Regions from separate parts of the Arthrobacter sp. 35/47 genome, predicted to be linked through region 1. Evidence: riboswitches for the same ligand, from Rfam matches in the RefSeq annotation. Region 1 holds a riboswitch; each other region holds the start of a gene.
What was found. Region 1 has a riboswitch for S-adenosylmethionine ahead of X803_RS0115985 (aminotransferase class V-fold PLP-dependent enzyme). Riboswitches for the same ligand answer to the same signal wherever they lie in the genome.
Positions count from the first base shown of each region.

Region 2: another riboswitch for S-adenosylmethionine. It lies ahead of X803_RS20935 (rhodanese-like domain-containing protein); the one in region 1 lies ahead of X803_RS0115985 (aminotransferase class V-fold PLP-dependent enzyme).
Region 3: another riboswitch for S-adenosylmethionine. It lies ahead of X803_RS0105820 (OsmC family protein); the one in region 1 lies ahead of X803_RS0115985 (aminotransferase class V-fold PLP-dependent enzyme).

Region 1 is NZ_KI914619.1:104,129-108,413, forward strand. It holds gene rsgA (ribosome small subunit-dependent GTPase A) at 1-226, shown strand, start outside; gene X803_RS0115970 (cold-shock protein) at 402-605, shown strand; gene hisN (histidinol-phosphatase) at 759-1,583, shown strand; SAM riboswitch class IV at 1,641-1,755, shown strand; gene X803_RS0115985 (aminotransferase class V-fold PLP-dependent enzyme) at 1,798-3,156, shown strand; gene X803_RS0115990 (class I SAM-dependent methyltransferase) at 3,255-4,037, shown strand; gene X803_RS22435 (hypothetical protein) at 4,100-4,264, opposite strand.
Region 2 is NZ_KI914586.1:103,365-107,649, reverse strand. It holds gene pabB (aminodeoxychorismate synthase component I) at 1-1,699, shown strand, start outside; gene X803_RS0104400 (aminodeoxychorismate lyase) at 1,769-2,623, shown strand; SAM riboswitch class IV at 2,738-2,863, shown strand; gene X803_RS20935 (rhodanese-like domain-containing protein) at 2,870-3,412, shown strand; gene X803_RS0104390 (O-succinylhomoserine sulfhydrylase) at 3,483-4,285, shown strand, end outside.
Region 3 is NZ_KI914589.1:62,486-66,770, reverse strand. It holds gene X803_RS0105825 (sodium:solute symporter family protein) at 1-1,544, opposite strand, end outside; gene X803_RS0105820 (OsmC family protein) at 1,511-1,924, opposite strand; SAM riboswitch class IV at 2,056-2,173, opposite strand; gene X803_RS0105815 (MarR family winged helix-turn-helix transcriptional regulator) at 2,313-2,810, opposite strand; gene X803_RS18105 (hypothetical protein) at 2,925-3,164, opposite strand; gene X803_RS0105805 (zinc-dependent alcohol dehydrogenase family protein) at 3,371-4,285, shown strand, end outside.

The DNA of each region.
Region 1 (4,285 bases):
GGATGCTGACCGCATCCTCGCTGCCTTTCCCGACCTCGCGCCCGGCACCGAGCAGTGCGAACGAGGGTGCAGGCATGATGACAGCGCGGTCAACTGCGGACTGGACGACTGGGTGGAATCCGGGCACGCCGGCGAGTCCGGGCCGGTGCGGCTTTCCTCCCTGCGACGGCTCCTTGGCGCAGGCATCGAAACGCCGCAGGGGTCGAAGGAATTGGGACAGCAGTAGCCGGTGCACCCGTACCGGCCCGCAGCCTGCTAGACTGAATCCAGTTGTTGTGTTGCGCACGAATATTTAGCCTTGATTTCTCTACGGAGTTCGAAAGCTTTTTTTGCAGGCGAGATGAACACCGCGACGGGAACCCCGAAGTACGGGGGGATCCTACACTCAAGGAATGAATAAAATGGCAACAGGTACAGTCAAGTGGTTTAACGCTGAAAAGGGCTTTGGATTCATCGCTCCTGATGACGGCGGCGCTGACGTCTTCGCTCACTTCTCCGCAATCAACTCCGGCGGCTTCCGCTCGCTCGAGGAGAACCAGAAGGTCAGCTTCGAGACCACCCAGGGACCCAAGGGTCCCCAGGCTGAGAACATCTCCGTTCTCTAACTCTTAGTTTTCAAGGAAAGGGACACCGGCTGACGGCCGGTGTCCCTTTCCTGCGTTAACCGTGCCCGCCGCCGGAGGGCACCACGCATACATTGGGCACGTTCGGCCCGGGCCTCCCGCACCCGCGCGTGCAGAGGATATAGGTTGAAGAGTATGAACCTCCAGAGCTACAACGATGACCTGCGCCTTGCCCATGTGATGGCCGACTCCGTGGACGACCAGACCATGTCCAGGTTCAAGGCACTGGATCTGGCGGTTGAGACCAAGCCGGACTTCACACCGGTCACGGACGCGGACAAGTCAGCCGAAGAGGCCATCCGCGGACAGCTCTCCCGCGCCCGTCCCAGGGACGCGGTGCTAGGCGAGGAGTTCGGCAGCAGCGGTGCGGGCTCCCGCCGCTGGATCATTGATCCGATTGACGGCACCAAGAACTTTGTCCGAGGCGTTCCCGTGTGGGCGACACTCATTGCGCTGGTCGATGAGGGGCGCCCCGTCGTCGGGGTGGTCAGTGCTCCCGCTCTCGGCAAGCGCTGGTGGGCGGCGACCGGCACGGGTGCGTTCATGGGCAAGTCGCTGGCCGCGGCAACCCGGCTGCGGGTCTCGAGCGTGTCCCGCCTGGAAGACGCCTCCCTCTCCTACTCGAGCCTCTCAGGGTGGAAGCAGCGCGGAAATCTCGACGAGTTCATGTCGCTGACCGAGTCAGTCTGGCGCACGCGGGCATACGGCGACTTCTGGTCCTACTGCCTGGTGGCCGAGGGAGCCGTGGACATCGCCTGCGAGCCGGAACTCAATCTGTATGACATGGCAGCGCTGGTCCCCATCGTCACCGAAGCCGGCGGCCGGTTCACCTCGCTTGAAGGTGCCGACGGACCGTTCGGCGGAAACGCGCTCGCCACCAACAGCATCCTGCACAGCGATGTGCTGAAGACGCTCAACCCCTCACTGGATGACCTGCTCCAGGAGGGTGCCGGCGCCTGAGCCGGCCGCGTAACAAAGCGCGCGGATGCCTCCGGTCTGTCCTATTCTGGATTCCTAGGTCACGAGTGCCAGCGTTAAACCCCGGTTTGCTGGCCGGCAACCCTCCTTCCGCGGTGGGGTGCCCCGGGTGACGACCAGGCCGGATCAGAATGTGGTTCGGCAAGCGCGGGACCTCCCTTTGCAGGTCCCTTGAGACCACTGTGGGGTTACATCCGTGAGCAATGCCATCCTGGAAACCATTCAGGACCTTTCCGAATCGCCGTTGGCGGACGTTCTTGGCGCCGACCTGCAGTCGCCGCTGATCGACGGCACGCCGGTACGGTACGTGAATCTGGACTATGCAGCATCGACGCCGGCGCTGGCACAGGTCAGCGATTATCTGCAGAGCGTCCTGCCCTACTACGCAAGCGTCCACCGCGGTGCTGGGTATGCGTCACAGATCTCGACTTCCCTGTATGAGAACGCGCGGCGGATTGTCCGGGCCTTCGTCGGGGGCAGGGAGGATGACGCGGTCATCTTCACCCGCAACACCACCGATTCCCTCAACCTCCTGGCGGGCTGCCTGCCGGAGGACGGCGAGGTGCTCTACCTCGACCTGGAGCACCACGCCAACCTGCTGCCCTGGCTTGACCGCCCCCACCGCGGGCTCGTCGCAGCAGACACCGTCGAGGCCACCCTTGCCGCCGTGGAGGAGGAACTCGCCTCCGGGGGGATCAGCCTGCTCGCGGTCACCGGTGCCTCGAATGTGACAGGCGAGGTGCTGCCGATCGCACGGTTCGCCTCCGCCGCCCACGCCCACGGTGCACGGATCGTCGTCGACGCCGCCCAGCTGGCGCCGCACCGGCGGCTTGACCTCGTGCGGGACGGCATTGACTACGTCGCCTTCTCCGGGCACAAGCTGTATGCGCCGTTCGGCGCGGGCGTACTGGTGGGAAGGCCGGACTGGCTCGACGCGGGCACCCCGCATCTCGCAGGCGGCGGCGCGGTGAAGACGGTGAAGGTTGATTCGGTGTCCTGGGCCACCGGTCCGGCACGCCATGAGGGCGGCTCGCCGAACGTCCTGGGTGCCGCAGCGCTGGCGCATGCGACGGAAGTTCTTGCTGCTTTGGACGCAAAGGACTGGCTGGAGCACGAATCACTACTGCGCACCTCCCTCGTCGAGGGGCTCGCGGCGCTTCCAGGTGTCACCGTCCACCGCATCTTCACGGACAGCACCGACGCGATCGGTGTGGTGAACTTTTCGGTCCACGGTTACGACGCCGGCCTCGTCGCTGCGTATCTGTCCGCCGAGCATGGCGTGGGACTCAGAGACGGGAAGTTCTGCGCCCATCCTCTGTTGAAGCGCCTGGGACTGCCCTCCGGATCGTTGCGGGCGAGTTTTGGTCTCGGCTCGCGCCAGGACGACGTCGGCCGGCTGCTGACCGGCCTCACCTCCCTTCTCCGGAACGGTCTGGGAACCGATTATGTGGTGGACGCAGGGCGCTGGGTGCCCGCCGTCGAGACCCGTTCCTTTCCGGAATGGGCGCCACCCACCCCGGGCACCGCGGGGGCCGCTCCGTGCGTCACCGACTGACTGCCCCCGGCCGGCCGTCAGTGCTGCCGGCGGCGCTGCTGTGGGAAAACGGATGATTTAATTGACGGGTTCCTATTAGTCCGGCCAGGAGTTGTGCCATGGGTCCCGGGGGTCCCCGCCTCGCAGAGCACCGCCGTCGTGAGTTGGCGCGGGGCTACCTGCAGGAGAGCGAGCGCTACGAGCGGGTCCGCCCGGGGTACCCGGCGGAAAGCGTGGAGTGGCTGGTGCCGGCGGGCGCGCAGCGCGCGGCCGACATCGGCGCGGGCACCGGTAAATTCACCCGCGAACTTGTCCGCCGCTGCCCCGAGGTAACGGCCGTGGACCCGTCGGAGGACATGCTGTCGGTGCTCGGACACCATCTTCCGCAGGTGCGGCGGGTGCAGGGTACGGCTGAGGCATCCCGGCTGGGCACCTCGAGCGTCGATGTGGTCACCATCGCCCAGGCATGGCACTGGTGTGACCCGGTATCGGCGAGCGCTGAAGCTGCGCGTATTCTCCGACCCGACGGTGTTTTCGGTCTGATCTGGAACCAGCTGGACGTGGGCGTGCCGTGGGTGCACCGGTTGTCACGCATCATGCACGCCGGGGACGTCTTCCGGCCGTCCTACCGCCCGGAGTTCGGTCCCTTCTTTTCGACGCCGGAGTCCTCGGTAGTCGCCTGGACACAGACCCTTCCGGTCGGAGATGTCATTGAGCTCGCCCGTTCTCGAAGCTACTACCAGAACGCTTCCGCCCGCGTACGCGCCAGGGTGGAGGCAAACCTGTCCTGGTATCTCCACGACCACCTCGGACACGCGGAGGACGCGATTCTCCAGCTGCCCTATCTCACCTATTCATGGCGTGCCGTCAGAGCCGGTGGTGAGTGCCCGGCGGGCGTCTGACCTTCCGCTTTTCCTGCCCGAAGCCGATTCAGATCGGGAGTCTGACTACAGCCGGAGCCTGACTATCCGGACGAGGAACGTCCGGAGGACCCTGCGTCCACGTCGGAGCCCTCGGCCGGATCCTGGGAGTGCGTCCCGGTATCCGAGGGATCCTGCGACCTGTCACCTTCGGCAGGCTGTTCCGAGTGCTCGCGCGGCTCTTCCTCGGCCTGGGGGTTCTCGCTCATGGTAAATCCTCCTGTTGATCG
Region 2 (4,285 bases), on a different contig from region 1:
TGACCTCCTCGATGTGGTGATCTGGATCGACGCCGACGACGACCTGCGCCGGACCAGCGCCCTGGCCCGCGACGGCGACACCTACGCACCGTTCTGGCAGCGCTGGTCTGACCAGGAAGACAACTGGCTGGTGTCCGACCGGCCCGCCGATCACGCGGATCTCCTGGTGCAGGGCCATCGTGGGAATGCCGTTCCGGATCAGCTCCGCCGTGCGCTGACCGGCCTGCCGCAGTGCGAGTCTTTCATGTCAATGGAACGGGCCGCGCGGCGGGGGCTCACCCTTCAGGTCGAGATGCTCCGCGCCTTACCGGACGCTGAAGCGGTATTCCGCGAGCTCTACGCCGGCTCGGGGTCCGCCGCCTGGCTGGACAGCTCCGCCGCCGAAGATACCCAGGGCAGAAGCCGGTTTTCCATCCTCGCCGATGACGGTGGCCGGTACGGGCAGCTTGCCCAGCACTCCGGCGGGACTACCCTCGTCACCAGTGGCCCGGTTACTGCGCGGATCGCCGGCCCGTTCTTCCGCTGGCTTGACGGGGTCTGGGGCCGGCGTGCCGTCCGGTCGCCCGATATCTATCCCGGGCCGTTTGCCCTCGGCTGGCTCGGCTACCTGGGCTACGAACTGAAGCGCGAAACCGGCGGCCGCGCTGAGATGCCCTCCACGGTGCCGGATGCGTCCCTGCTCTTCGCCGGCCGCGCCGTTGTCCTTGATCACCGGGAGAAGCGCACCTACCTGCTTACCCTGCGCGACGGCTTCCGCGACGATGACGCCGATGCCTGGCTGGACCGTGCACGCGCCGTGATTCTGTCCGGCGGCCGTCCCGCTGCGCCGGCCGCTTCCCTGCCGGCCCCACGCTTCATAGCTCGGGATACGAGGGAGCAGTACCTGAGGAACATCCGTTCGGCAGCGGCCGAGATTGCGGACGGCAATTCCTACGAGGTCTGCCTGACCACAGCGCTGACGGCCCGCGAAGACACCGGGCTGGAGCCGCTCGAGGCCTACCTCGCCCTCCGCCGGTCCAATCCAGCGCCCTTTGCCCACTTCCTCGCGTTCCCAGGGCTTGCGGTTGCGAGCACCTCCCCGGAACGGTTCCTGCGGCTCGATTCGACCGGCGGAATGCGCGCCGAACCGATCAAGGGAACCCGGCGCCGGTCCCCGGACCCCGGCGAGGACGCCGCCCTGCAGGAAGACCTGCGCACCAGCACCAAGGACCGCGCGGAGAACATCATGATCGTGGATCTCCTGCGCAACGACCTCTCCCATCTGGCGGTACCCGGCACCGTGACGGTGAGCCGCCTGTGTGACATCGAAACGTACGCGACCGTCCATCAGATGGTGAGTACCATCGACGCCCGGCTACGCCCCGGGTCCTCCCGTGCCGAGGCCATTGCCGCCGCGTTCCCTGCCGGTTCGATGACCGGCGCTCCGAAAATCAGCACCATGGCGATCCTCGACCGGCTCGAGGGGGCGCCCCGCGGCATCTATTCCGGCGCGGCCGGCTACTTTTCGCTCGACGGGGCGGCGGACCTCGCCGTCGTCATCCGCACCCTCGTACTGGAGGACGACGACGGCGGCACCCTCCTCACGCTCGGCGTGGGCGGTGCGATCACCGCCGATTCCGATCCCGCTGACGAGTGGGAGGAGGTGCGGACAAAGGCTTTCGGCGTGCTGTCGGCCCTCGGAACGGCGTTCCCGGACTGACGTCCCAACCCCGCCCTCCCACGCCTCGCTTCGCTCACCGCGGGGCCCTCGGTCGCTAGGCTTGGGCGCATGACTGTTCTGGTGTTCCTGGATCCCGCCTACCCCGCCGGACGGATCGCTGATGCGTCCCAGCCCCAGCTCAAGGTCACGGACACGGGCGTCACGCGCGGAGACGGGATTTTCGAGACCATGCTCGCCGTCCGCGGCACACCCCGGAAGCTCCAGGCGCACCTGGCCCGGCTGGCGACGTCCGCCGAAGCGATGGAACTGGACGTCCCGGCGTCGGACGTCTGGGAACGTGCCATCGCCACCGCGCTGACGGAAACCGACGACGACGGCGACCTGGTGGTCAAGCTCGTGGCCACCCGCGGGGAAGAGGGAGCGGGCGCGACCGCCTGGGTGCTGGTCTCTCCCGTGCCCGAGGGCCTGCGTGGGCGGCGCCTGGCCGTGCTCCTGCTTGACCGCGGCTACGACAGTACGGTGGGACAGCGCGCGCCGTGGCTGCTGATGGGCGCAAAAACCCTCTCCTACGCCGTGAACATGGCAGCCCTGCGCCATGCGCGGTCCCACGGGGCGGACGACGTCATCTTCACCTCATCCGATGGGAAGGTGCTGGAGGGCCCTACGTCGACCGTCCTGATTGCCCGCGTCCGCAACGGCGTCAAGCACCTCATCACGCCGCAGCTGGAAAGCGGGATTCTGCCCGGCACCTCGCAGGGCGCACTGTTTGCTGCTGCCCGCAGCGCCGGCTGGGAACTCGGCTATGGACCGCTGGTGCCCCCGGATCTCTTCGCCTCCGACGGCGTCTGGCTGATTTCGAGCGTCCGTTTGCTCGCCGAGGTGGAGTCGATCGACGGCAAGCCCGTGACTGTCTCCCCGGAGCTTACGGCCGAGCTGGGTGCGCTCGTCGACTCAGTGTCCTAGGCACTTCGTCCCAGGCACTTCCGGGAGGACCAGGCGTTACCAGCTTCAGGCGTTACCGCAGGTTACGGCCCGGCGTGGCAACCGGGCCGCCGCCGGTGCTACGTTTCAGTCCGGAGTAACGAGCGCCAGCGCCAAGCCCTGACTTGCTGGCCGGCAACCCTCTTTCACGGCGGGGTGCCTCAGGTGACTACTCGGCACACCGATCAGGATCCACGATCACCAGCGTGCACAGCGTGAGGAGACACAGTGTCACAGCATTCCATTCCCCATTCCCAGCCTGCTGAGGGCTACGCCGGCAACATCACACCCCGCGAAGCGGTGGAGCGAGTGAGCAAGGGCGCCGTCCTCGTGGACGTCCGCACGGTGGAAGAGTGGCGCAGCGTCGGTGTCCCCGACCTCACCGACGCCGGCACGGTGCCGCTCTTCCTCGAATGGAACCGTTCCGACGGCTCCCGCAACGTCTCCTTCCTCAACCAGTTGAACGGCCTCAAGGGCAGGGAACTGCTGTTCCTGTGCCGCTCCGGCGTCCGTTCGGTTGCTGCCGCACAGAGCGCCGCGGCTGCCGGCCACACCGCGTTCAACGTGCTGCACGGTTTCGAAGCCGACGGCGGCTGGCGCTCCAGCGGCCTCGCCACCGCTGTGCACGCAGAAACCGCAGTGCACTCAGAAACCGCAGTGCACCCAGGAACCGCCACGGGCCCAGAAACCAGCGCTTCTGAAGCGAACCCAGGTACCGCCGGGCGCGGCTCTGACCAGCCGACGGACAGCCACGGCCACGCCGGTGAGTGAGCCGACGCCGTCGTCGTTCTCCCCGGCAACCGGCCGCGAACCCATCGCCGGCAACGGGGGGTACCCCCGCATTCAACGGCCGGACGACGACGTCGCCGGCTGGTCTCCGGACACGCTCGCGGTTCGCGGCGGGCTGGTGCGGTCGAACTTCGAGGAAACCTCCGAGGCTCTCTTTCTGAACTCGGGTTTTGTCTATTCCTCCGCGGCGGCGGCGGAGGCCGCGTTCACCGGGGACGTCGACCGGTTTGTCTACTCCCGGTACGGCAACCCAACGGTCGCCATGTTCCAGGAGCGCCTGCGGCTGCTGGAAGGGGCTGAAGCCTGCTTCGCCACCGCGAGCGGCATGTCCGCAGTCTTTACCGCGTTGGGTGCACTTCTGGCCGCCGGCGACCGGGTGGTCGCATCCCGGAGCCTGTTCGGTTCCTGCTTTGTGATCCTCAACGAAATCCTGCCGCGCTGGGGTGTGGAGACGGTCTTTGTGGACGGCTGGGACCTTGCGCAGTGGGAGGAGGCGCTCAGCGTCCCCACCACGGCTGTGTTCTTCGAGTCACCGTCCAACCCGATGCAGGAGATCGTGGACATCCGCGCGGTCGTGGAACTGGGCCACGCGGCCGGTGCGCAGGTTGTGGTCGACAATGTCTTCGCCACGCCGCTGCTGCAGCGGTGCACCGATCTGGGCGCCGACGTCGTCGTCTATTCCGGAACCAAGCACATGGACGGCCAGGGCAGGGTGCTGGGCGGAGCGATCCTCGGGCGCCGGGAATTCATCGAGGGCCCGGTCAAAACGCTCATGCGGCACACCGGCCCGGCTCTGTCCTCCTTCAACGCGTGGACCCTGCTCAAGGGGCTGGAGACCATGTCGCTGCGGGTGAA
Region 3 (4,285 bases), on a different contig from region 1:
AGCCCGGTGAAGCCCAACGGATGCATCACATTCCAGAAGCCAGCGGCAACAATGGCGAGAGCTGTGCCTGTTGCCAGCGCGGCGTACCCCTGAAGTTCCCGTTTGCGGCTGCGGGTCCGCTGCCACTGCGCGGTGAGCAGTGTCAGAATCACCAGTGTGAGCACATTGGCGGACATGCCTACCCATACGGGGTGTATCCCGTAGAGAAAGCTCGACGGCGACCAATCGCTGAAGTGGTACCACGACAGACCGGTGGTGAAGCCGACAAGCATTGCCGCATAGGCCGCGCCCCGAGTTGCCAGCGGCCAGAACAGCACCGCGAGCACGGGTGCAAGCGTTGCCCCATTTCGTAGAGTCCACGCCAGCACGTTCCACCATGCAGATTCCTCAGAGCGCAGGAACGCGAAAATGATCATCAGGACGGTCAACAGGACCAGTGCCCAGCGGGTATACCGCACGAGGTCGTCCTCGGTGGCTTGCGGCCTGAGGGCCCGCCCCACGTCACGCCCGAGGCTGGTGGCTCCGGAGAACTGGCATGGAGCTGCCCATCCGAGTGCGCACGCCCACACGCCGAGAAAGAAGACACCGGCAAGCGGAGCCGGTAGTACCTCGGCTATATAGAGGGGAACTGCCACGAGACCAAGGTCCTGGGCGGGCACTATTACTGCTGCCGCCACGCCGAGCAGCGTGCCAATGAGGATGAAGGGTATTCCGAGTCCAGCCGCATACAGCATGCCCCGGCGGCCGTCTTCAGGCGTGCGGCAGGACATGGTCATCTGGAACGCAGCCTGGGCAAGGAGGACATTGACTATGAAAGTGCCGAACCAGGCAACGATGAGGGTCAATCCGGCGTTGCCCAGCTGGAACATTTCCGGCCGCTCCCCAGCAAGCCGGCCCAGACCATCAAAGCCTGGATTGATGAAGAATGCGGCTAGCCCCACGGCCAGCATGGCGACAAAAACCATGCAGTTGGCTTTCTGGGTCAGCGCCACCGCCCGCATGCCGCCTGCGGACAGGAAGATCAGGAGAAGCAGTGCCGTCACCACGATGGAAGTCTCGATGGACAGCGCCGTGAACGCATGCAGGGCGGAAGCGAAAGCTATGGCCGTTGCCACCGACCACATGGGAAAGGTGAACGCCGTGATGGTTCCGGCGATGGCCTGGGCCGTGCGGCCAAAACGCTCCCCAATCATTCCGGTGACGGTGACCACCAACCGCTTGCGCAAGGGCTTTACCAGGATGAGCGCGATCAGCAGCACCTGTACTGTTTCGGCTACGCCGTACCATATCGCTGAAATGCCGGTCCGGTAACTGAGTTCGAGAATGGCGATGTAAGAGGACCCCGAAAACAGTCCCGTGATGCAGAATGCGACAGTCCAGGGGCCGAACGTCCTGCTTCCGACGAAAAACCCTTCCCCGCGGTCGGCCCGTTTGTGCGCGGTTCTGCTGGCCAGGGCAAGCGCCACCGTATAAACGAAGGCGAGCCCCAGGGTCCAGGCCCCTGCGGCCGTCACTTCGCCGTCCCGTGCGCGCCAATGTTCCACTCGACGGTGAAAGCGACTCCGGCGTCCCGGAGCAGGTTGATGGCCGGGCAACGCTTTTCCACCTGGCTCGTGAACGCTTCCAGCCGATCCTCGGGAATTGCGGCCTGGAGGTTGACTGTGAGGGTGAAGTCCTTGAAATGGGGCGAGACGTCCGCGGTTCCTTGGAACCCACGTACATCCTGGTGCGCATGGGAGAAGGTTTCGACGGATTCGACAGCGAACCCTTGCTCATTGGCTACGGTTTCGATCACCACTGTGACGCAACCATTCACAGCACCAACCACGTATTGCATGGGTGTGGGAGACGCATCGGTACCGCCGATCGGAACCGGCTCATCCGTGCGGAAGATAAAGCCGCGTGATTCGATCCGCGTAATCATGGAGCCTTCCCAGACTCCTGTGGCTCGTACACTTTTCAGCCATGCGGCGTCAGCGGTCAAGCCATGCACTGGCGCGTGAAGGGAATCGGTCACGAACTACTCCTGTACCTCACAGGGCGTTCCACGTGGAGACGCCGTACTTGCCGGCACGGGGTCCTCCATGCGGCCTAATCATCACCTGGAGCACCCCGCTACGACATAGAGGGTTGCTGTCCAGCCGGCCAGGGCTTGTGGCTGGAGCTCATGATTGGGCCCAAATTTATCCCAGGCGGTACGCCCGGCCAAACCACGACGACGTCAGGTTACGACGGGGCGGCAACCAAGCGTTGGCCGTTATCGCGCAGTTCTGGACCGTTCAGGGTCATATCCGCCGAAGAAGTACGTGGGCTCAGCCCGTCGCCGACGACCGGGAGCCGTCTTCCTGGGTGCTGATCTTCGGCACTAGCTTCAAGGGCGTGCGTTTCTGGTCGGCCTCGGTGTCGAGGCCGAGCGCCCTTATGCGACTGATGAGTTCAGCGCGAAGCTGTTCATCTGAACCAAGAGTGCGCTCCTGCTCCTCTTCGATCGCGTCAGCGCGGTCCAGCAGCTTCCGCCCCTCCTGGGTGATTCGCAATTGAACGCTCCCCTGGTCACGCGCCCTACCGCTCTGCACTATCAGGCCGCTGTGCTCAAGGCGCTCGATCAGCTTCGCCAGCGTCTCCGGCCGCACCCGAAGCTTCTGTCCGATCTCGGACCGGCTCGCCGCCAACCCCTGGGACAGGACGCGAAGGACCGCCATACCTGCGGGCGTGATATCCAGGCTCCGGAAGAGATCGGTCGAGGTGTTTTCAGTTAATCGGGCGGCGGTATTCAGTAACCGATTGGTTGGCCATTGGGCTAAATCCATAATCATCCCTACTGCCGCGTATAAGCGGCACCGCTATTTGTCCAGGGCTGCTGTCGGGGGTGACCGAGATGAAGAGGCTTTCAGCTATTCACTGAGTGCGCGGTTACCCCGCTGTCAGGAGGCCTGGTAGCGCACTCCAGCCGAGCGGAAAAGCCCACCGTTCTCGCGGCGATCCAGCTCGGCCTTCACCTCGTCAAGGCGCACTTCTGTCTCCCACGAGAACCATCCGTTGGAGTATTCCGCGTCCATCTGGCGCCTCAACCTGCTGTGCACAACGTGCAAGGCCTCGTCCTCCAATGCCTCCAGATCCTCTGGCATGGGGGTGCCCGGCGTCAACCTGAATTTGCTATTCATTACAACTCCTCCACTGACACAAGCCGCCTTCAAGGAATTTGAAGCTTACCGAAAACCGGAAGCAATGCAATCTTCGCCAAGGCAATCACATTCCAATTAAGAGGGCCGCTGCGGTGCCTTCGGCTCGCTGCCGCACACCTCGTGGTTCGTTCCGGAGTACGTCCTGCGTACGTCCCCGTCGCGCTGCGGCGGATTAGACTCCAGCAATGCGCGCAGTAGTTTTCGATCAGGTCCAGGGAACGCCCGGAGTCCGCGAGGTACCAACGCCCACGGCACCCCCGGGCGGCGTCGTCGTCAAGGTTCTGGCCACCGGACTGTGCCGCAGTGACTGGCACGCCTGGGCAGGCCACGAGAACATCACTTTCCCGCACGTGCCCGGCCACGAACTTGCCGGCGTCATCACGGAGGTGGGTGCCGGCGTCGTTTCCTGGCGGGAGGGTGACCGCGTAACTGTCCCCTTTGTCTGCGGCTGCGGCCGGTGTGACTGGTGCCTGTCGGGGAACGCGCAAGTGTGCCCCGATCAGGAGCAGCCGGGCTTCACGCACTGGGGCTCGTTCGCTGAGTACGTTGCCCTGCACGCTGCGGACACCAATCTGGTGGCGATCCCGGAGCGGGTGGATTTCGCGACAGCGGCGAGCCTCGGCTGCCGCTTTGCCACGGCGTACCGCGCATTGGTGGGCCGCGCCCGGGTCACGAGGGACGAGTGGGTGACCGTCGTCGGAGCCGGCGGGGTAGGACTGAGCGCGGTGATGATTGCCCGCGCGCTGGGTGCCCGGGTGATCGCGGTGGACCGGAACAGGGAGGCCCTCGAGGTCGCGTCGAGGCTTGGCGCGGAACATACCCTCATGGCCGACGGCGCTGACATCCCTGCCGCCGTGATGGACCTTACCGGCGGCGGCAGCCAGGTAGCCGTCGACGCCGTCGGCAGCGAGCAGACCTGCGCCGACGCCGTCCTGAGTCTCCGACGCCGTGGCCGGCATGTTCAAATTGGGCTGCTGCCACCCGTCAACGGGAACCCCCGGGTACCCATGGCACGGGTGATCGCCTGGGAACTGGACCTGCTGGGCAGCCACGGCATGGCGGCCGCCGACTATCCGGGAATGCTGGCATTGATCGAGGAG